2 regions of the Virgibacillus sp. Bac332 genome follow, and region 2 is predicted to be linked to the other one. Evidence: a T-box and tRNA genes for the amino acid it is inferred to sense, from the RefSeq annotation. Region 2 holds a T-box; the other holds one or more tRNA genes.
The links. A T-box is a leader RNA that pairs with one kind of tRNA and senses whether it is charged. The one in region 2 lies ahead of alaS (alanine--tRNA ligase), so its partner is inferred to be a tRNA-Ala.
Positions count from the first base shown of each region.

Region 1 (12,405 bases), 2.1 Mb from region 2:
CAAAGGTTGTTGGTGGAGTTAATGAAAAGAGTTTGGAATTAGCTGTAAAATTTTATAAAAATGCTTTACATTGTGAATTGATTGAAGTGAGCTCAATAGAAACAGCTGAGTTTTCTAAAATTGCAGAATGTGTATATCGTGATGTGAATATTGCACTTGCAAATGAGCTAGCTCAGTTTGCAGAAACAAAAGGCGTAAATATGTCAGAAGTAATAGTAGCAAGTAATAGTCAGCCATATTCACATTTACACACACCTGGAATTGGTGTTGGAGGACATTGTATTCCAATATATCCATATTTTTTTATTAATAAAGGTTTGAAACAAGGAATGACACGGTTGGCAAGGACAATTAATGATCGTATGGCTAATTATGCTATTGCTAAGATTGAAAAGGAACTTGGAAGCTTAACAGACAAAAATATTCTCATTCTAGGATTATCGTATAGAGAAAATGTAAAGGAACCAACTAAGTCTACAACATTACTTTTAATGGACCAACTAACGAATATGCGATCAAATGTATTTGTAAATGATCCTTTATTTACGAATGAAGAAATTAAATCATATGGAGCTTCGCCTTTATCTTTACAGGATAAATTTGTTTCTGAAATTGATGTTGTAATCCTTCAGGCTTTTCATGATGCTTATACTGATTTAAGTTTTGAAGAGTTCAAAAATTGTATGCTAGTTTTAGATGGCCGAAATAAACTAAATAAAAATGAGATCAGTAGTCTGGGGATTACTTATAGGAGTATAGGTAATGAAAAGCCAAAGGAGGAGTTATGATGTTTAACAATAACAAATTAACCCCTATTCCAATGGTAGATTTAAAAGAAGAATTATATCTAATAAGAAGTCCAATTATCGAGACGTTAGGTGATGTCTTAGATAGCGGTGAGTATATACTAGGAGAAAAAGGAGAGAAATTAGAAAAGGCAATAGCGAAATATGTAGGAGCATCGTATGGTGCCGGAGTAGCAAATGGCACTGATGCGTTAGAATTGTCCCTTAAAGCTTTAAATGTTGGGGACGGAGATGAAGTAATTACTACTCCGTTTACTTTCTTTGCTACTGGTGAAGCCATCGCACAAGTCGGTGCTACTCCTGTTTTTGTAGATATTGAAGAAGAAACATATAATATAGATCCTGCAAAAATTGAAGAACAAATTACGGAAAAAACAAAAGCCATTCTTGTAGTACATTTATATGGTCAAATTGCTAGAATGAAAGAAATCATAGATATAGCTAAAAAATATAACTTGAAGGTGATTGAAGATGCTTGTCAGGCAATTGGAGCAGAAGATGATAGAAAAAGAGTAGGATCGATTGGAGATATTGCTTGCTTCTCTTTTTTTCCTTCAAAAAATCTCGGGGCATTTGGTGACGCAGGAATGATAACTACGAATCAAAAAAAGGTTTATGAACAAATTTGTAAACTCAGAAATCATGGTAGTAAGGAAAAATATTATCATTCATCAATTGGTATGAACAGTAGGCTTGATGAATTTCAAGCTGCTATTTTATTAATTAAATTATCTTATTTAGATATTTTCCTGCATCAGCGAAGGGAGGTTGCAAGGCGGTATACAGATAACTTTAAGGAATTTGTGAAAAGCCCAGTAATACCAAATAACAAAGCGCATACTTTCCATCAGTATTGTATTGAATTAGATAAAAGAGACGAACTTGCACTAGAATTAAGAAATTATGGAATTGCCTCTGCTATTTATTATCCAATTCCTTTACATTTGCAGCAGGCTTTTCATTATCTCGAATATAAAGAAGGGGATTTCCCGATAGCAGAAAAAGTAGCTAATAGAATACTTGCGTTGCCTATATATCCAATGCTATCTATTCAAAAACAAGAGTATGTGATTGAAAAGGTTTTAAACTTTTTAAATAGCGGTCTATAAGCCATAGATAAACTAATTACGCCCATAATTGTAGAGGAGTAATGAACTAGTCTTATGGGCGTTTTTATGCTTTGCTTTCTTAGGACTATTAATAAACTCTAATGATTTTTTTGATTAGTTAATCATTTATAATTTACAATAACAAGTAGTGAAGAAGCTATAGTCGGCTATATATAAGTAATACTTATTCAATCCTTTTCATTTATTTTAGGACTTTTATTATTTATCCTAGGAATTATGTTGTTAATAAACTCATTCCATTTGCTACCGTTATTTTTGGTAATACTTTCTTTGTGTTCTCTAATATTATAAATCGTAAAATCCTGATAATGTAGCTTAGATTGCTTTACTAATTGCAATAAGATGCTTACATCTTCATACAGCCTTCCACTTTCAAAATCGATTACTGGAAAGCCACCTACTTTTTTTAAAATCGATGTTCGATATATCCTCGGTCCGAGAGGGAATGAATAAGACATCAACTCAGCTTCTCCGTCAACGCTTTTCCCCTTACTTATTCCTTTAAAAAGTATGTCTTCATTTACTTGTTTCCATCTCCTAAAATTACCGTAGAGCACGGATGTTTCCTTCGAGAGCTTTAATAAGTACTTTTTTACAATGGATACTGCATTAGGATCTAGCCAATCATCGGCATCAAGCTCTACTATAAATTCAGATGTAACATAAGGTAGTAGTTTATTTAAGGCTTTAGCCTTGCCTCCATTATTTTTGGTAAATAATCTGACCTGTTCTCTATTATCCCATTGTAATAGTTTATTTAAGGAGTTATCTGTAGAGCCATCATCGATGATTAGTATTTGATCAAATGGTTCTATTTGTAAAGTGCATGAAGCAACGGCGGTTTCTACATATTTTTCCATATTATAATTTGAGATTAATACAGTAAGAGAAGGAGAACTTCGTTTATTTTTTTCTAATTGGTATTTTTCTATCATTAATTGTTTTTCCTTATTTGTAGAGGTGACTGTTTGCCATGCTTGCTTAATCAAACCTTCTTTGTTAACTTGACATGATTTATCTATATTCGCAATCCAAGCAGGCAAAAAGGCTTCTTTAAATGGAGTTTTAACGTTGGAGAACCCACCTATTTTTTTAATATACGCAGTCGATACGAAAAGTGGCAGATAAATAATACTATGATATTCATGGCAGCACGTTGCTAACACTGTCTTTGGTTGTTTAAGCTGAAGCTTTTCTGAGGAGATATGTGGAGATAGACAATGTGTGTGACTTAGAAATAAAGCATAGGGGGTAATCATCTGATCTATCACATTATTTAGTTCTTTTTCTAAGTCATTCTTAATAGGAACAAAATCAAAATGGATAGACCAATCACTAAACTGACTACTATCTAAAACTACATTTTCTTCTTGAAATACAATAACAGAATTTATTCTCTTATGAAGAGCACGTAAAGAAGCTATCATTTTATAGAATACTTTTTGATTGAAAGGAAAGATGATAATGGCTGATATATCTTTCAACATTATAGACCGCCACCTTTGCATAGTATTAAAAAATCGAATAGTGTAGGTGCCATATACAGAAAATCTATATAGTATATGCTTTTTAAGTCGCTTAAGTGCATGGCTTAATTTAGGATAGAAGTAACAAAATTACTTTTAGCAAAGAGGTAAAACTAAATAAAGACGTTGGCGGATTTAATAGTCATTATTATTTCTGTAAGTCCTAGTAATCAATTAACTTTTAAAGTTATTAAGTTTTAGCGAGTGGCTGATTAATGATCTATTGTTATTTGTCATGGGGAAAAGAATATAGAGTATAATGCCATAATCTAGTAAACTAATACTACTACTAAAAGGATAAACGAAAATACAGAACGTAAGGAGAAATCGAATGGCAGGCCTATTAGTAATATATAGTCTAGAAAAGCGAACAAAAGATTCTATCATATTTCCGATATTTAATCTTACTATAGAGAAAGGAGATATTACTGCTGTTTATTCCACATTAAATATAAGAAAAGTGCTGTTAGAAATAATTTCTGGTAAAACGCTGGCATCGAAGGGGGAAATTCGTATCAATGGCGTTACAATAATGGAAAATAGAAATCTATTTTTATCAGGAGTGGTCCTAGCCTTCTATGAGGACGGGATATATGACAGATTAAAAGTAAGAGACTATTTCTCATTCTATCGAGCAATTTACGATAGTAATCAAACGATTGATCAACTTTTGCGTATCACGCAGCTGCAAGATAAACAAAACCAAAAAATAAAAACGCTAACGTATTCTGAAAAACAGCGCGTCCGTTTTGGAAAACAATTGCTTCAGCATGCTGAGTTATATATTTTTGAAGAACCAGATTTAAACGTCGATGTTGAAACAAGACAAGTATTTATTTCTATTACGAGAAGATTGCAGCATGAAGGGAAGGGTGTTCTTATACTAACTGGTAATTTGGAAAGTGCGCTAACTATTGCTGATCAAGTTCTTCGTATAGATGAATCAGGTTTACAACAAATTCCTACAGAGAAAGGAGAAAGTGATTCGATATTAGACGATCCAATGCTTGAAGCAGAAGTACAGCCTTTTCAGTTAAATAAAATACCAACGAAAGTAAATGACAAAATCGTGCTATTTGATCCTCCTGAGATTGATTATATTGAAAGTAATGATGGACAATCTCACATATACAGTAATGGTAATCTCTTCACTAGTGCATCTACATTAAATGAATTGGAAAGCCGCTTGGAGCATTTTGGATTCTTTCGCTGCCATCGCTCTTATATAGTTAATTTGCAAAAGGTACGTGAAGTCATAACATGGACACGTAATAGTTATAGTTTAATTCTAAATAATAAAGAAAAGACCTCCATTCCATTGTCCAAATCAAAAATGGCACAATTGAAGGATATGTTAGGAATGAAATAGAATCCATTCATCCATTCAATGGCTCCATTCACGGTAAAAATACTGCTAAATTGCAGATTTTTTCCTATGCTGAGGTTACACGAAACAGTTATCAGCATAGGAGGAAAATGAATGGAACATATTATACAGGTAAAATCACTTGCTAAGATTTATGGCAATCAAGCTGCATTAGAAGATGTAAATTTTACGGTGGAAAAAGGAGAAACGTTTGGATTTTTGGGGCCAAGTGGAGCTGGGAAAACGACCACTATTAAAATTTTAACTGGCCAATTATTACAAACATCTGGAGAGGCCACGGTTTTTGGAAAACCAGCATCATCTTTAAATAAACCACAGTACCGACGTGAATTTGGAGTAATTACAGATAATAGTGGGCTATATAGTCGATTATCTATTGAGGATAATTTAAATCTATATTGTCAGCTGTATCAAGTTTCAACGAAACGGATTGGAGAGGTATTGGAAATGGTAAGTCTCTCTGAAGAACGAAAAAAGCAGGTAGCTAAGTTGTCAAAGGGGATGTTTCAACGCGTCATTTTGGCAAGGGCATTACTGCACAAGCCAGCGCTTTTATTTCTTGACGAACCGACGTCTGCTCTAGACCCTGCCAATTCAGCACTTATTCATCAAGGATTACGTGAACTGAACAAGGAGGGGACAACGATTTTTTTAACAACGCATGATATGAATGAAGCTGAAAACATTTGTGACCGTGTAGCATTTCTTCATCAAGGAAGAATTCAGTTGCTAGATCAACCGAAAAAGCTTCGTAGGCAATTTGCGGAAGCTTCCGTATGCATTGAACTAAAAGATGGTAGAGAAATTAATGTACCAGCTGGTCCAGAAGGAGCAAAGGACATATACGATTATTTTGCATCAGATCAAGTAGTCTCTATTCATTCCAATGAACCAACACTTGGAGATATATTTGTAGAACTAACAGGGAGGAAACTGGTATGACTTTTTCAATGAAAAGAATGTACGCTATCTTTCTAAAGGATTTAAAGGATTTATCGAAGAATATGTTTATTACTTCCTCAATGCTAATGCCACTATTAATTGCTGTGCTATATTCGAGAATGGATGAGCTTTCTATAGATATGATTTATCTAGTTATTAATCTTTCGTTCTCTACAATCGGAGTATTTGTGCAAAGTGCCATTATTGCTGAAGAAAAAGAAAAAAATACCTTGCGTGGTTTAATGCTTTCTCCCGCAACTATTCTAGAGATATTTGGTGGTAAGAGCTTAGTTACTTTTTTATTGACACTTCTAACCATCATACTATCAGCAAGATTAATAGATTATGAGCCATCAAGTATAAGTCTCATTGCTATTGCACTGATAATCTCATCTGTTTTTTATATTGGTCTTGGTACACTAATGGGATTATTAACGAAATCAGTTGTAGAAGCATCTGTCATTACGTTACCAATTATCTTTTTATTCGGTTTTAGTACGTTGTTACAAACATTAATCAATACTTATCCAATTCTGTCCTTTATTGAATACTTACCAAATGTTCAACTGGCAGAATTGGCAAAAGAAGTGCAGCTTGGGGCAGGTATCGAAGATATTTGGGGTTATTTAGCTATCATTTTGGTATGGGGAATAGGAATTTGGCTGTTAACGACCTGGTTTTATAAAAAGAAGGAGACTGCTGGATAGCAAGACTGATAAACATTATTTTGAATGCTTGGTATTAGAGTTATTTGTGTAAATTGAAGTGCAAGCTTTATTGATTTAGGTGAAGAAGGATGTAATTTCGTTGAAAGCGAATTTCTCCGGTATGATTCTAGGTTTCTTATGTACGATAAGTTACAGGAATCGAAGTGAAAAAATTATAAATTGCCATTTTACCGTGACAAAAAAAGCTACCCCAAATGCTTCGTAGACATTTGGGATAGCCTTTGTTTCTGTAGGAGTGATATATTTTTTATTAGAACTATAAAATATCTAATCTAATTACTAATGCAATCAATACTTGTAATAGAACTTGGATGTTAATAGCAATATCAGTATCCGTTGTGGATACTTCTACTCCGCGTGAGTTTTCAATATAAACTTGCTGTTTGTTAATTTGGCTAGATTTTAATTTTGCGAACAGATCTTGAGTTATTTCGTCTGCTTTATGACCATCTGCAATCGAAATGCTAATTACGATAGCAATTGCTACCTGAAGCGCAACTTGGAGATTAAGTGCAGCTTGGATATCTGATGAGGATACCTCTACATCACAGGAATCCTTAATAATAATGGATTCGAGAGACTTTTGCACATTATTTAATTCTCCACTTGCCTCCTGATCCACCGTGGAATCTTTATCAAATGGGTGACACATGGAAGTGTCTAGTGCTCTCCATTTTTTGTCATCGCCACAGCTCTTGTCACATGAATCAAAACGATCATCGAATCTGTCACGATCGCAATGATGGTGTTTATCGCGTCTATCGCAGCTATCACAGATATCCTTAAATCGATGGCAATCGCATTTTCTCCTATGGTCTCTTACATCATCAAATGCTCTTGATCTAGGCATACTATTATTTCCTCCTTCTTCTCGTTTAGAATATTTTATGATTAAGAGTGGAAATAGGAAGGGTGATTGTACTAAGATATACTACCTATTTATTGCTATAGATAGATATTTTTCTCAGAAAGAGGTGAAGCCCGGTACATATCCATTGATTTACCAGGCTTCATTATGCATGCTATACCATATATAGGAAGGAAGTTAATTTTATAAATAGTTTATTTGTCTAGTATCCAATATAGTTTAATAACTATTATTCCTTGTTTTCATTGGTATCTTTATTTTCTTGCGTAAATTCTTCCACATTTTTTCTTAATTGATTAACCATATTTCTGACCATTTCTTTATCCTTTTCATCTAATTCTTTTGTCTTTAACGATGCCCCATGTTTTTTTAGTGTAGCATCTAAAAGGAAATCTACAATTTGACCTGGGGCATTATTACTGTTTTTTTCACTGTTTTTACTCAATCCAATCACCTCCATACGATTTTTATATAGTATATTCTTAGAAAGGGTAATCGTGTTAAGGATAGTAGTCTATTTAATATATATAGCTAAGGGTTCTGGATGTAATTATCTATTTGTAAAGTGAATATCCCAAAAACTGTGCTTGTATAAGGAAAGCTAAGTCAGGTGGGCGTTTGTATGGATAATGAAAGATTATGGAATGCAAACAATAAGCAGGTACAGTTCTCTAATAGAGGAGCATGTCAGATGTATTATGTTTGTTAAATCACATAAGTAGCATAGTATCTAAATAAAGAAAAATACAAACTTATCCACCAATTGGCTAAGTTTGTATTTTTTATATGTGGATCATGATTAAATTAATGGAGCATAGCGGGCTCGAACCGCTGACCTCTTCGCTGCCAGCGAAGCGCTCTCCCAGCTGAGCTAATGCCCCGTACATAAATTGATTATAGATAAGTATGGTTGTTTTTGCAAGTCCATCAACATCAGTTAATCTGTTTTCATGGTACTTATTTACTATTTTAGAGAATTAATAGTAATATAGTTTTGAATTTACCAAAAATTTACTAATTTATTATAGATTATCAATGTTTGTTATGCGATAGTAAAAGTGTGTCATGTCAACGTAATACATGACAATAAATTATTTATCCTTAAGGAGGGAGAAGATGCGAAAATTACGGGTGAAACAGTCTTTTTATTTGGTTCTTATTTTTACGTTGATTTTAATGAATTTTTCACCAGTATTAAGTACATCTGTGGCCGCGACAGACGACGGAGAAACAACGGAAGAGTTGTTTATATCAGAGTATATCGAAGGTAGCTCCTATAATAAGGCCATTGAAATTTATAATGGTACAGGGGAAGAAGTGGATTTGTCAGGCTATCAATTGGCGCTTTATAGTAATGGTGCTAATGAGCCTAGTCAAACAATGACATTGGATGGTACGTTGGCATATGACGATGCATATGTAATTGCTCATCCAAATGCAGATGAGGCAGTATTAGAGGTGGCAGATCAAACAAATGGTAATGTAATTAATTTCAATGGGAACGATTCCATTGCTTTGCAACAAAATGCTAGTAATTTGGATGTTATTGGTATAATTGGGGATGATCGTAATTTTGCGAAGGATGTAACACTAGTAAGGAATTCATCCGTTATTGCTCCTGTTTCCAACTATGACGAGGGACAGTGGACCAATTATGACAAGGATACATTTGCATATCTCGGTGATCATACCGTAGATGGCGTTGATCCGGGTGAACCAGGTGAACCTGATCCAGAGAATCCTGATTTAATTACCATTGATGAAGCTAGGCAGCTTAATGATAGAACAGCTGTAACTGTAGAAGGAATTGTTACAGTAAATAATGATGCTATTAGTAATGGTACTCAATTTACAACATACATTCAGGATGATACTGGCGGCATTAATCTATTCTCTTTTGAACAAGGTGAATTACCAGATGTAAATAAGGGGGATCTAATCAAGGTTGTTGGCCAGTTAGATTCTTACAATGGGCTAAAAGAGATCGTTCCTTCCAGTGTAGAAGTATTGGGAACAGATCAGCAACTACCTGAGATTCAAGAAGTAAGCTTAGAAGCATTACAAAATGAAACTACTGCAGAATCGCTTGAAGGTGAGCTTGTACGTGTGAATGGCTTTCTTTCAAGTATTCCAGAGAGTCCGGCTGGTGGAGGATATAATATCTCCTTTATTGATGGAGATTTTAATGGAACAACTTTACGCGTCATGGAAAATGCATTAGATGTCACTCAAATAGCTGAAGAGAAGTGGTATGACGTGACAGGAATCGTCAGTCAATATAACAGCTATCAATTGATTCCAACGGAGCAAAGTGATTTTCAACTAGCTGCAGAACAACCTGATCCACCATCTGCTGCAGGCGAGTATGAAACGACAGTTGAGCGTGTAACAGATGGGGATACTATTCGTATTGCTAATCCAGTATTAGGTGAAACAAGAGTTAGATTTGTTAATATGGATACACCGGAAACCTATGTAGCCCATAATGATGACCCAGCTAGAGATGAGATAAATGAAAATCAAAAATTTCATGGGGATGCTGCGACTGCTTATATGAATGATTTAATCCAGCCAGGTGATGAGGTAATCATTCGGCTTGGCGACACACCAACAGACGATTATGGGAGATTATTAGCAGAGGTTATTCGCAAAGAAGATGGAATGAATATTAATTTAGAAATGGTTGAACAGGGTTTCGCTTCAACGTATTTTATTGCACCATTTAATGAAGAGGTTTATCCAGAATATCAGGCTGCTGTAAAGGATGCAAAGGATAACGGGCTTGGTATTTGGAATCCAGAAAAACCTTTATTGGAATTGCCGTTTGTTTTTCGAGCAAATGATGATCAGAAAGGCTTCCAACGATATGTAGGTAATTCGGATACAAAGGAGTATGTTGTACCAGATAATTGGGCAGATGTACCAGTTGAAAAACGTGTATTTTTTGCAAGTCCTGAAGAGGCAGAATCCTATGGATATACTCCTGCTGGGGACCGAGTAGATGAAAATTTACAAGTACAGTTACTTGGATTTAATGATTTACATGGGAAGATCGATCAGGAATATGAATTAGATCCTGATGGCGATGGCGTATCAAAGATGTATGGAAGGATCGACTATGTTACTTCCGCTATTAAAGAAAGAGAGCAGGATCACCCTAATTCTTTCGTCGTACATGCAGGTGATATGATAGGCGGTAGTTCACCTGTATCAGGTTTATTACAGGATGAACCAACCGTTGAAGTTATGGAGACGATCGGGTTTGACTTTGGCTCTGTTGGAAATCACGAGTTCGATGAAGGAACAGAGGAACTGCTGAGAATGGTAAATGGCGGAGAGCATCCTGAAGGAAAAGGTACTCCTGAATATGACGGTATGGATTTTCCACTGCTTTGTGCAAATTGTGTGTATAAAGGAAGTGGTGATCCTATGTTATCTCCATACTACATTGAAAAAGTAGATGGTGTAGATATTGGCTTTATCGGTGTTACGACAGAGGAGACAGCTAATATTGTCATGCCTGAAGGAATCCAAGATATTGAATTTACTGATCCGACGATTGCTGTAAATGATGCGGTTGCGGAGTTGCAACGACAAGGAGTCGAATCAATTGTTATCCTCGCACATATTCCAGCAGAGCAAGATGGTGACGGTGCGACAGGAGAGGCTGCTGATTTAGCCAGAAATGTGGATGATGCTGTGGACGTAATTCTTGCAGCTCATAACCATCAAGTTGTTGATGGTATGGTAGATAATAAGTTAATTGTCCAAGCTTCAGAATATGGAAAGGCGTTTGCTGATATTGATTTAGAAATCGATCGTAAAACTGGCGATATTATTCAAAAAGAGGCGGAGATAGTATTTGTTGATCAAAGTAAATATACGCCAGATGAAGATGTTACCGCGATATTGGAGAAGTATCAAAATCAAATTGGGCCAATTTTGAATGACGTAATCGGATATAATGCCACTGATTTAACTGGTGATTACATTGTTGATGGAGATCATGGATTAGGGAATTTACTCGCTGATGCTATGAATTGGGCCATGGATAGTGACTTTGCAATGATGAATGGCGGAGGAATCCGTGATGATCTTCTTGCTGGTGAAGTGACATGGGGAGATTTATATAATATTCAGCCATTTGGGAATACGTTGATGACTGTTGAAGTAACCGGAGATGATATTTACACGATATTGAATGAACAGATTTCTTCGCAGTATGGACCAGATTATAGTGTGAGTGGCTTGCATTATACATGGAATTCAACATTAAATGAAGTAGTGAAAGTAACCTTACCAGATGGTACCCAAATTGACAGAGATGAAGTATATACACTAACAGTAAATAATTTCATGGGGACTTCTGAGGGGCCAATTAAAGATTTAGGACAAAATCCTGTTACTGGTCCGGCAGATATTGATGCAACCGTTGATTTTGTAAAAAGCTTAAACAGTAATCCAGATCATCCGTTTACGTATACCTCTGAGGGGAGAATTTCGGAAACAGATAAAGAACCGGGCGATCCTGGAGAGCAACCAGAGATAGAAATTGAACCGAAGCGAGATTTTGGCGTTGCTACGGTCTATACGAGAGAGATAAGAGAGCTAGACGATGGCGTCCGTTTAACAATAAATATTGAAAATGGTTGGAAATATCGAGTCTTATTCTTAACCAAAAGACAGGTTGACTTACTTCGGGAGAAAGAAGTAACCTTAGTGGTTACGAATGGTTCAGGTTCAGCAACCTTTGATATGGCTTCATACCACAAACTATTTTTATTTGTTTGTGTGAAAAACAATGAAATGTAAATCTTTGTATAGATAAAGCAACTAGTATACTCGGAAGTCGCTAAAATGAGTGTTTTTGCTCATTAAGAGGTTGAACCGATAAAGTATGTTTTCTAGTTATGCTAGAAGAAGGTCGAAGTAAAAGAAAGTAGAGATAAGAGAACTCTGAACTATAATCGGGTGAAGCTATAAGTGGATCGTAGTTCAGAGTTTTGTCTTTTGATTCC
Region 1 covers NZ_CP033046.1:1,602,167-1,614,571, forward strand. The annotation lists gene D9782_RS07665 (nucleotide sugar dehydrogenase) at 1-788, shown strand, start outside; gene D9782_RS07670 (DegT/DnrJ/EryC1/StrS family aminotransferase) at 788-1,915, shown strand; gene D9782_RS07675 (glycosyltransferase family 2 protein) at 2,104-3,423, opposite strand; gene D9782_RS07680 (LytTR family transcriptional regulator DNA-binding domain-containing protein) at 3,794-4,831, shown strand; gene D9782_RS07685 (ABC transporter ATP-binding protein) at 4,943-5,791, shown strand; gene D9782_RS07690 (ABC transporter permease) at 5,788-6,498, shown strand; gene D9782_RS07695 (spore coat protein) at 6,776-7,171, opposite strand; gene D9782_RS07700 (hypothetical protein) at 7,617-7,832, opposite strand; tRNA gene D9782_RS07705 (tRNA-Ala) at 8,196-8,268, opposite strand; gene D9782_RS07710 (5'-nucleotidase C-terminal domain-containing protein) at 8,504-12,199, shown strand.
Region 1: it encodes a tRNA-Ala, which carries the amino acid that the T-box ahead of alaS (alanine--tRNA ligase) is inferred to sense. The anticodon was not compared.

Region 2 (12,405 bases):
ATAAACATGGAACAAATTTATTTAGATCATGCAGCAACAACGCCGATTCATCAAGATGTCTTGGATACCATGTATAACGTAGAAAAAGAAGTGTTTGGTAATCCATCAAGTGTTCATTCATTTGGTAGGAAAGCAAGGCACCTGCTTGATGAAGCAAGACTCGTAATGGCTAGAAGTATACAAGCTAAGGAAAGAGAAATTGTTTTTACAAGTGGGGGAACGGAAGCTGATAATCTTGCATTAATAGGTGCTGCTTTAGGTAATCGAGATAAAGGTAACCATATTATTACGACAGTACAAGAGCATCATGCTGTCCTGCATACCATTGAGAAATTAGAAGCAGAGGGTTTTAGCGTGACCTATTTACCTGTTGATCAAGATGGTTTGGTTTCTACAGAAGATGTACGACGTGCACTAACGGATGAAACTATTTTAGTTTCGATAATGTTTGTAAATAATGAAACTGGGGTTATTCAGCCGATCCAAGAGATTGGACAATTGCTACACGAACACCAGGCTTATTTTCATACGGATGCTGTCCAGGCTTATGGACTAATCGATATTGACGTAAATTTGCTAGGCATTGATCTGCTGACAGTATCTTCACATAAAATAAATGGACCTAAAGGGATAGGTTTTTTATATGTTCAAGAGAATGTACAGCTTCAGTCTTTACAATTTGGCGGTGAGCAAGAAAGAAAACGTCGGGCTGGGACAGAAAATATTGCTGGCATAGTTGGATTTCAAAAAGCCGTTGAGCTTGCTATGGAAAATAAAGTTGAACGTAATGAATTGTATAGCTCCTATAAAAATCTGTTTCTTCGCCTGTTAGAAGAAAATGGTGTTGAGTTTCAAGTAAATGGGGATGTTAAGTCCACGATTGCATCGATTGTTAATATTAGCTTTCCAGGTACAAAAGTAGAAGCGCTTTTGACGAATTTTGATTTAGAAGGCATAGCTGCTTCAAGTGGTAGTGCTTGTACAGCGGGATCTGTAGAGCCTTCTCATGTATTAACAGCGATGTTTGGTAAAGAACATGAATGTACAACAAACTCAATTCGGTTTAGCTTTGGAATTTTCAATACAGAGGAAAATGTAGAGCAAGCTGCATTACGTGTTGCAAAAATTGTGAAGCGATTAGCTCGTTAAAAAGGATGGATAAATCATGAAAAGTAATAAGGACACAAGAGTTGTAGTTGGAATGAGTGGAGGCGTTGATTCTTCCGTTGCTGCTCTATTATTAAAACAACAAGGATATGATGTAGTCGGAATCTTTATGAAAAACTGGGATGATACAGATGAATTTGGTGTTTGTACGGCGACAGAAGATTTTGATGATGTTGTACGTGTCTGTAATCAATTGGAAATTCCTTATTATGCGGTTAATTTCGAAAAGCAATATTGGGATAAGGTATTTACGTATTTTCTAGATGAATATAAAGCAGGAAGAACACCAAATCCAGACGTAATGTGTAATAAAGAGATTAAATTTAAAGCATTCTTAGAGCATGCCATGTCTCTAGGTGCAGATTATTTAGCAACAGGGCATTATGCACAAGTCCGATCTCAAAATGATAGATACGAAATGCTTCGTGGAGTGGATGACAATAAGGATCAAACCTATTTTTTAAATCAATTAACCGAAGATATTTTGGGGAAAGTGATGTTTCCACTTGGGCATCTACCAAAATCAGAAGTTAGAAAAATAGCTAAAGAGCATGGATTAGCAACTGCTGAAAAGAAAGATAGCACAGGAATTTGCTTTATTGGAGAACGAAACTTCAAAACGTTTCTAAGTGAATATTTACCTGCACAGCCAGGACAAATGCAAACGTTAGAAGGGGAAGTGAAAGGAAAACATGATGGTCTTATGTATTACACAATCGGTCAACGGCAAGGACTGGGAATCGGTGGAGCTGGAGACCCGTGGTTTGTCGTAGGTAAAAATCTAGAAGATAACGTCCTTTATGTGGAGCAAGGCTATGCAAATGACAAGCTATATTCAGATGCTCTTATTGCATCAGATGTGAATTGGATTCATGCGGATAAAGTGGAGGAGAGTTTTACTTGTACAGCTAAATTCCGCTACCGTCAACAAGATAGTGAAGTAAAGGTAACCATTTTGGATGATGACCATGTCAGGGTTGACTTTATGGAAAGCCAACGGGCTATTACCCCAGGTCAAGCTGTCGTATTTTACAATGGAGATGTTTGCCTTGGTGGAGGAACAATTGATGAGATTAGAAAAGCGGACCATAGATTAGATTATGTTGGTTAATAAGGAGTTTTACTATGGATAAGAACAAACAAGCAATAGCGCACATGCAGGAGAATAAATTCGAAGAGGCTGCTGCATTGTTTACAGAAGTAATCGAAGAAAATCCAAACGACCCAGTTGGTTACATCAACTTTGGGAACTTGCTATTTCATGTCAATGATCTTCCTAGAGCACAGCGCTTTTTTGAGAAAGCGATCGAGTTGGATGAGCACGCAGCAACAGCTTACTATGGATTAGGTAATCTATTTTATGAGCAAGCACTCTACCCTAAAGCACAAGAAAACTTTCAGAAAGCTGTAGAGCTGGGCTTAGAGGAAGCAGACGTTTATTTTTTACTAGGAATGACTTTTCAACACCAGGAGCATTATAAATTAGCTCTTCCGTATTTATTACGAGCTACAGAGCTAGACCCAGAAGATGCTGATAGCTTGTTTCAATATGGATTAACGTTGGCACAGAGCGATCATTTAAAAGATGCAGAAGAAATCTTTCGAAAAGTATTAACAATAGAGACTAATCACAGTGATGCTAATTACAACCTAGGTGTTATTGCCCTATTTGAAGATCGGTTAGAGCAGGCATTAGCGTTCTTTGAAGAAGCGTTACGCATTCAACCTGAGCATGTCTTAGCTGCAAATGGCAAGGAAAAAACAGAGGGATTGTTGAAGAAGTAAGAAAATAGTGGAGTGTTTGAGATGGAACGAGACAAATATGCAGTGGAGGATCAAGGGTATATCAAAGGGGAACTTGTTTATACTATTTTTCACAATCAAGCTGAGCAGTTTTCGATTGCAAAAATTAAAGTACTGGAAACGAATGAAGCATTTAAAGAGAAAGATATTGTCATAAAAGGATATTTTTCAAATCTGCAAGAGGAAACTAGCTACTATTTTTATGGAACGTTTGAAAAGCATCCTCGTTTCGGCACTCAATATAACGTAACTTCTTATCAGACGTTTATTCCTAATTCGAAGGATGGGCTTGTTGCTTATCTTTCGAGTGATCTCTTTTACGGTGTAGGCAAGAAAACGGCGGAGAAGATCGTTGATCAACTTGGTGAAAACGCAATTACAAAGATTATAAACGATCCTAAGGCTCTAGCTAATGTAGCAGGATTAAAGCAAGCAACAGCAGAATCTTTGCGGACTGCACTTCAAGAGAATCAAGGATTTGAACATGTTGCTGTCTATTTAGCTAATTATCATATTGGTCTGAAAATGGCACAAAAAATATATCAGAATTATAAGGATGAAGCTATCCATTTGATTGAGGAGGATCCTTATCAGTTTGTATTTGATATTGAGGGATTTGGGTTTCGGACAGCGGATGAAATAGCAAACCAAATGGGACTTTCTACGTCGCATCCGAATCGAATTGGAGCAGGGTGTATTTATGTGTTACAACGATCTGTTCAAGATGGCCATGTGTTTTTGCCTATGGATAAGTGTATAAATTTGGTAATGGAGCTGCTAGCAACAATAGACCTTTCTGAAGTTATTATTACAGAACGCTTAACAGAATTGAATCGTGATAAAACGATTATTATTCAGGATGGTCATGTCTATCTACCTTCTTTGTATTATGCAGAAGATGGATTTAGTACACATATTAAAAGAATTCTAACAAAGCCAATTGAACATCAAACCCCGATGGCTGAATTAATGAAGATAATCGGTGACATCGAGGAGTCCGAAGTTCTATCGTACGGAAAAGAGCAATTCACTGCGATTAATCAGTCGATTCATTCAAAACTCATGATCTTAACAGGTGGTCCTGGTACGGGAAAGACTACTGTAGTGAAAGGAATATTAAATGCGTACGCTACGATTCATCAATTATCCCTAAACCCGAAAGATTATGATAATGAGCATGAATTCCCGTTTATTTTAACTGCTCCTACTGGAAGAGCAGCGAAACGATTAACAGAATCTGCCGGCCTTCCTGCACAAACCATTCATCGATTACTAGGTTGGGATGGTAATAGTGGTTTTGATAAAAATGAACATGAACCATTAGCTGGTAGATTTTTAATTATTGATGAATTTTCAATGGTCGATAGTTGGTTAGCTAATCATCTATTTAAGGCTATTCCTGATGATATGCAAGTATTAATTGTTGGAGATGAGGATCAGTTACCATCTGTAGGACCTGGTCAGGTGTTATCAGATTTACTTGGAAGTGATTGCATACCGTTTGTACGTCTTACAGAAGTTTATCGTCAAAAAGAAGGTTCGAGAATTATTCAAATTGCTCATGAGATTAAAAATGACGCTCCAGTTCAATTACAAAATGATCAAGACTTTAGCTTTATTCCTTGTAATGAGCTGCAAATGGTGGATGTGATTACGAAAATATTTACAAAAGCTATGGATAAGGGGTTTGATGTTCGAGATGTACAAGTGTTAGCTCCTATGTATCGATCGGAAGCTGGTATCACGAAAATAAATCAAGCTTTACAGCAAATCATCAATCCGAAGACAGAGCAAAAAAGAGAAGTGAAAACACAGGATGCTGTGTATCGTAAGGGTGATAAGGTTATTCAGCTGGTAAATCAACCTGAAGACGGTGTTTATAATGGAGATATAGGTGAAGTAGTTGCGATTTTTCGAGAAGAAGAAAATACTGAAAATGTGGAGCAGCTTGTTATTGCTTATGATGATAAAGAAGTCGTCTATGAGCCGAAGGATTACCGAAATATCATGCATGCTTACTGTATTTCTATACATAAATCACAAGGTAGTGAATTTCCAATTGTCATATTACCTGTAGTCAGAACCTATCATCGGATGCTAAAAAAGAACCTTCTTTATACTGCAATTACGAGAAGCAAACAATCATTAATTATTTGTGGAGAACAGCAGGCGTTTGTAAAAGGAGTAACAACAGTTGATACAAATCAGCGCTATACCAGCCTAAAGGAGAGTCTTATCGCTAAATTAGACAGCAAAGTGATTGAACCTGAAGTGGAGGATGAGGACCAGCTTTCACCATACGATTTCATGTGACAAAACGTATATTTTTGGTTAATTTGGGTTAGCATGAGAGTAAGATTTGAGACAGAAGGAGCTCTATAGATAATGCGATGCCCAAATTGCCGTGGTAAGGATATTGGAAAGATAGGCACACAACAGTTTTATTGCTGGAATTGCTTTATTGAAATGTCAGTAATCAATGATAAATTAACTGTCCATCAGGTTGAGGCAGATGGATCGTTAAGTTCACTTAACGATCTATTCAGTGAAGACGAAAGAACGATCTATGAAAATCCTTAACTATGCTGATAATTACTTCAGTAGGATGAAGTGTCATCATGTTTAAAAACAATAAGCGTTTGAACTTCCTTTACTGGTTATTGATTGGCATTTTTCTATTCCTTTTCATTTTCTTACTGATAAAACTGTTTCCATTTTACAAAACAGTTTTTTTATTTCTATGGCATCTCTTAGCTCCATTTCTTATTTCCTGTCTTATAGCGTATTTATTATATCCAGTGGTAAATAAACTCCATAGCTATAATATTCCAAGGGGAATAGCTGTTTTACTCATCTATTTGTTATTTTTTGGAGGTACCGCATATTTAATCTATCGTGTCTACCCGATGATCGTCACGCAAGTTAGAGAGCTTAATGAACAACTGCCTCAATTCATTAATATGTATGAAAAACTGATATACCAAATGTACGAATATACATCATTTTTACCAGAAACCGTTCATGATAAATTTGATCACTTAATCGCGAGGGTAGAAAATGGCTTGGATCGATTACTCGCAAGACTTGTAAACGGATTTACAAAAGTATTCGATTTTATTATTTTTATTACGGTTATTCCTGTATTAGTGTTTTACTTTTTAAAGGATTATGACAAAATTAAGGCTTATTTTAAGCGGTTTATACCAAAGAAATATCGTAGTCAATCAAGTAAAATGGTCCATGCTATTGATGAAACGTTAGGTGATTACATTCGTGGTCAATTACTCGTCTGCCTATTTGTAAGCCTAACCTCACTTATTATTTTTAAGCTACTTGGAATGGATTTTGCTTTGCTACTTGCTATTCTTATGGGGATTACAAATCTAATCCCATATTTTGGCCCAATTATTGGAGCAGCACCTGCTGTAGCGATTGCCCTTACAGTCTCAGGGAAATTAGTTATATTTGTAATAGTAGCTGTATTTATTATTCAATTAATTGAGAGTAACCTATTGTCCCCATACATTGTTGGAAAAAGTATTAATATACACCCAATAGCAATCATCTTTGCTTTATTACTGGGTGGACAGCTTTTTGGAATTGTTGGCATGATTATAGCTGTACCAACGATGACGATTGCCAAAGTAATTATTAAGCATGTCATTCACTGGAGACAATTTCGTAGCAAGGAGCAAGAGGGGTAATTTGGAGTAGTATTTTAACCTGCATATAACTGAAGTCCCCCACTTCAAGAAACAAAGTGAAACCAATATGGGTAAGTGGGGATCGACTGCCAGTAAATGTCCGATTGGTTTGACTAACAATCAGTGGGAGAAAAACCAAATCCCTACTTATTGAATTTTCACTTTATAAGCAGGGATTCCTAAAAAACGTATCATTTTTAGTTTAGCAAGCTAGAAATGGTACGTTTTGTTGTGGGTAAAAAAGAGAAATTATATCGAAAACATTATCGAAATGCAACTCGTACTGCTAAATGGAAAAAACGATTATAAATACCTAGTATAAAAATGAGATAACTTATTTGCTTCATTTAATAGGTTAAAAGTACGAGAAAAATATTTAGAATTCAAGATGTTTAATGATTTCATGAAATAAGTAACAAAAATGCTAACTTTAGAACCGTTTTGTATATAGACACAAAATTGACATGATCAAACAAAGTATGAAAAGATGGAATAAAGTCCCAGATAAAGAATAGGTCTAAGAATGCTGGAGTCAAAGCGTAAAGCAATTATTTTATTTCTTATCGCACTAGTATTAGCAGTAGTATCTGGTCTTTAAAATGAAATTTCGAATCTGGCAAGTCTGGGTTATCAAAAGTTAATACAAATAACAACTTTATCTCAGTTAATCCTGCGTTTGTTTATTGTATTTTTCGTTAATAGATTTTTTCAATTCTTCAACTTGTTTTACACTAATATTCTTTAACTCTTCATCTATTTCATTTCGTTTCTTGTTAAATGAGTCTAATTGATTACTATTTATGATTTCTTCATTTTTTAAATCAATAGCGACTTTGGATAAGTTGTTAAACAATCGAGTGATTTTTCTATCCCTTTCATTTGTAACTTTGTGGATATCGAAGCTATTTGTAACTTCTTTTTAATTAGCATCACTTAAAGCTTTCAACCGAATTAATGGGGTTCTTATTACACAATCGGCTGCAAACGAATATGTAAAAGTATATTCTATTACCAAAAACGCTGGGAGTGCCAGAGATGCCGCGAATGATATATTAGCTACGACAGGGAGTTACTTACAAAAAAATTCGATAAGTAGTTCTGGAAATAAAGAATTTACTGCAAAGGTTAAAGTCAATATCCGGATGGTATTTTTACCTAAGGAAATATTCGGATATCATGTACCTTCCATTCCATATACAGCAAGTGCACATGGTAGGGTGATAGAATGAAGCAGTTTATCCAACAAGAAGAAGGGAACATAGCTTTATTCGTTTTAGGTATGTTAAGTATTATTATGATCCTGTTTTTGCTAGTAGTAAATATGGGAGGCGTTTTAGCCACGAAAGAAAAATCTAGTACGACGGTTCAACAAGCAAGCATGGCAGGATCTAGTATAATCTATGAGGAAGTACAGAAAATCATTGAAACGTATGAGTATGAGACGTTAGAAGGAGAGCTGCTTAGCTTCTTTGAAGATTTTGATGAAAATCTTCAAGAACGAACTGAGCAATTAGCAAGTAGAAATTATTATCGTGATTGGTCAGCAAATGAAATACATCTAGAAGCGTTGGACCAAGTAGTGAATGAAGCTTTACAACATGAAATGATAAGACCAAAACTGATAGAGTTACTCCAAGATGTAGATATTGAAAGTCAAGTGGTTGCAAAGGTTAAAGAGATTATTATTGATAACGGTGGCGTATTAGAAAATGCGAAATTAAAGATCAGTGAAGACCGTCTATTTGTAAGGGCAGCAAATGAAATAGAGGCAGTGTCCTATGATGGATAATTTAAAAGAGAATGTGTACCAAGAATCAGCTGGTCCAAAAATTGATTTTATTAACGTTGTGTGGGATTGGAGCACGGAGGTATCATTAGACCAACCATTCTAAATGGTATAGTTACGTATTATAACGAAATATTATCCAGTAGGGATCTGTTTTAATGAAGTAAAGAGGTGACAAATTGATTTTTATATTGTTAGTTATAATTTTATATAGTGTCCCGTTTATTTGGGTGCTTTGGTCATTTATAAACGTAAAAAATAATAAAAGGGAAAAGGTGAAATGGAAGTATCCTATCCTCCTTTTTCTGTTATTAATCTTGTTATCGATAATTGGAAATGTCTATCTATCTTCCACTTATACGATTCCTTTCTTGCAAACCTCGATGGAAAGTATGATCTGGCTAATCGTAGCAGCTGTGTTTTTAGGAATCATTGCCCTTATTAATGTATTTGTAACATTATCATTACGGAATAAAAATGTTTCTAAGCAATTTCATAATCCGAGAGTGATATGGAAATTAATTGGTGGGATGGCACTGTTTTTAGGATTCCTGTTTATTTGGTTTATGCCCTTTGGACAAAAGCTATCATATGTGATGGCTTTAGAGCAAGCAATGAATGCAACAGAAAATGCTAATGGTTCAGAAGAAATTACACTTTCACTAGTTAAATCAGAAAGTAATTGTCTTACAAAAAGAAATTGTTCGAATGAACAGTTTCACAATGTGATTTATGTGAAGAACAATATGGATGAGCCAAAAGAAATACAAATCAAGATACGCGCACTAGACAAGGATCAACAAGAATTAAAAGTTATTGACTCGAAGATCATGGAGGTCGGTGCGAATGAGTTACAAATGGTAAAAACGGAGGAAACCAATCAACAATCAAGTATATGGAATCAATATTCTTTTCAAACTGATGATAGGATGTATTATTTTCAACATCATTTCGCTATAGGGAAATAGAATAAGCAATATATCTGTGTATTACATCAAGAGAAGGTGTAAGAAGTTTTTATGTCAGAAAAAAGCTGGAGAAGGTTCTATCTGTATTTAATGTTATTTATCTATATCATTTATGCACCTATATCAATTATTGAATGGCTCTCAGAATCAGGAGGTTTTCCTTTTACTGCAATTATAGTAGGTATAGCGCTGCCTTTATCCGAAAAATCACCTAGAGGGATTAAAGGAAATTTCAAAGAAAGATTCTGTCTCATAGGTATGCATCGGCGTTGACATTCCGCTCGATGTTTTTTATAATTACGCTAACAACTATACATGTAGAATACGTTGAAAGTTTTGAGTACATGACAATCGCTTTTAAGAGAAGGATTTCCGTTGGCTGAAAGAAATCCTAAGGTAGAATCATGGAAAGCTAAGCTGGAGTACGGTTAATTCCCGTCGGTGTCATACCGTTATAATGATAAAGTGATGAACAATAGTTCATAATTAGGGTGGTACCGCGATCAAATCTCGTCCCTGCAAATGCAGAGAAGGGATTTTTTTATTGTCTAGGTAATTGTAAAATTTGAACCTGTGGATAAAAATGGGCGTGTTGAGCTGTTCCAGCGGAGGCGACTTCACGAATTGCCCTAATCTAAGTTATCATCGGCTTGCATGTACACCGTGATTCCTTTATCTCCGTTGACTCGCTTCAGTTCGCTACGTTTCTAATCGGGCGCTTGCGCTTTTATTCTTTTCAGGAAATAAATAATCCATTTACTGCGCTCAGTTAGTCTTTCCTGACGAAAAAGTGATGTCAATGATTAATGACTTGATGTTCTATTCAACTATTTTTAGATTGGGAGGAAGTTTAAGATGAAACAATTATCATCAGCAGAAGTTAGGCAAATGTTTTTAGATTTCTTTAAAGAAAAAGGCCATCGTGTTGAGCCAAGTGCTTCTCTAGTTCCGAAGGATGATCCGACGCTACTATGGATCAACAGTGGTGTTGCAACATTAAAAAAATATTTTGATGGTCGGGTAATCCCTGATAATCCTCGAATCGTAAATGCCCAAAAATCAATTCGTACGAATGATATAGAAAATGTCGGTTTTACCGCAAGACATCATACGTTCTTTGAAATGCTCGGTAACTTTTCAATAGGTGACTACTTTAAAAAAGAAGCTATCGATTGGGCTTGGGAATTTCTAACGAGTGATCAATGGATTGGGTTTGATCAAGAACGTTTATCCGTTACAGTGCATCCAGAGGATGATGAGGCCTATGATATATGGTTAAAGAATATAGGTATTCCAAAGGAAAGAATTATTCGTTTAGAAGAGAATTTTTGGGATATTGGTGAAGGCCCAAGTGGACCGAATACAGAAATCTTTTATGATCGTGGCGAACACTATGGAAACGATCCAAGTGATCCTGAACTTTATCCTGGGGGAGAAAACGAAAGATACTTGGAAATATGGAACCTTGTCTTCTCCCAGTTTAATCATAATCCAGATGACACGTACACGCCTTTACCTAAAAAGAATATAGATACTGGTATGGGCTTAGAACGGATGGTATGTGTCATTCAAGACGCACCAACAAACTTTGAAACAGACCTATTTATGCCAATTATTAAAAAGACAGAAGAGTTAGCCTCTACAAAGTATGGAGCTAGTCAAGAAGGAGATACAGCTTTTAAAGTGATTGCTGATCATATTCGTACGGTTAGCTTTGCGGTAGGAGATGGTGCTGTTCCTTCGAATGAAGGAAGAGGTTATGTATTAAGAAGATTAATTAGAAGAGCTGTTCGATTTGCCAAAGAAATTGGTATTGAAAAGCCGTTCATGTATGAATTAGTAGATACGGTAGCAGACATTATGAAGGATTTCTACCATGAAGTAGTGAAGAAAAAAGAATTTATTAAAAATATGGTGAAAGTGGAAGAAGAGCGGTTTCATGAGACACTGCACGATGGCTTAGAAATATTAACAGCAATCTTGAACAGCGAAAAGGAGAAAGGAAGCACCTTATTCCCAGGAGTGGAAGTATTTCGCTTATATGATACCTATGGGTTCCCTAAAGAATTAACAGAGGAATATGTGGAAGCACAAGGTTTTACGATTGATGAAGAAGGTTTCCAACGAGAAATGGAAAAACAACGTGAGCGTGCACGTAACGCTCGACAAAAAGTTGATTCTATGCAAGTACAAGATGCTGTTTTCAGTGAGATTAATATCGATAGTGCGTTTGTAGGGTATACCCAAATGGAAGTAGATACTTCCATTGTGGCAATGATTGCTGGTAATGAACAGGTGGAAGTAGCAGAAGCAGGTGACGACATATATGTATTCCTAGAGCAAACACCATTCTATGCCGAAAGTGGCGGGCAAATTGCTGACAAAGGTTTCATTTCTACCGAGCAAGCTACTGCATATGTAAAAGACGTACAAAAATCGCCAATTGGGCAGCATATTCATCGTGTAAGCATTCAACAAGGTTCTTTACGTATAGGAGAAGCGGTTCATGCCATAGTTGAAAAGTCGGCTCGCTCTTTTATTGTCAAAAACCATACAGCAACTCATTTATTACATCAGGCATTAAAGGATGTGCTTGGTAGTCATGTTAATCAAGCTGGATCACTTGTTACGCATGAACGCCTCCGATTTGATTTCTCTCATTTTAATGCTGTAACCAAAGCTGAGCTACAACAAATTGAAGAAATTGTTAATACAAAGATATGGGAGGCAATGTCCCTAGTCATTACCAATGAAAATATTGAGGATGCTAAAAAAATGGGAGCAATGGCCTTATTCGGCGAGAAGTATGGCGATGTAGTTCGAGTAGTTAGAATTGGTGATTATAGTTTAGAGCTTTGTGGTGGCTGTCACGTTGTGAATACATCTGAAATTGGTCTATTCAAGATCGTTTCGGAAAGTGGAATCGGAGCTGGAACAAGAAGAATTGAGGCTGTTACTAGTAAAGAAGCCTATCAAT
Region 2 covers NZ_CP033046.1:3,710,697-3,723,101, reverse strand. The annotation lists gene D9782_RS18080 (cysteine desulfurase family protein) at 7-1,149, shown strand; gene mnmA (tRNA 2-thiouridine(34) synthase MnmA) at 1,166-2,278, shown strand; gene D9782_RS18070 (tetratricopeptide repeat protein) at 2,293-2,952, shown strand; gene D9782_RS18065 (SF1B family DNA helicase RecD2) at 2,974-5,283, shown strand; gene D9782_RS18060 (hypothetical protein) at 5,356-5,550, shown strand; gene D9782_RS18055 (AI-2E family transporter) at 5,589-6,674, shown strand; gene D9782_RS18050 (hypothetical protein) at 7,339-7,527, opposite strand; gene D9782_RS18045 (Tad domain-containing protein) at 7,900-8,463, shown strand; gene D9782_RS18040 (hypothetical protein) at 8,778-9,428, shown strand; T-box leader at 9,747-9,949, shown strand; gene alaS (alanine--tRNA ligase) at 10,284-12,405, shown strand, end outside.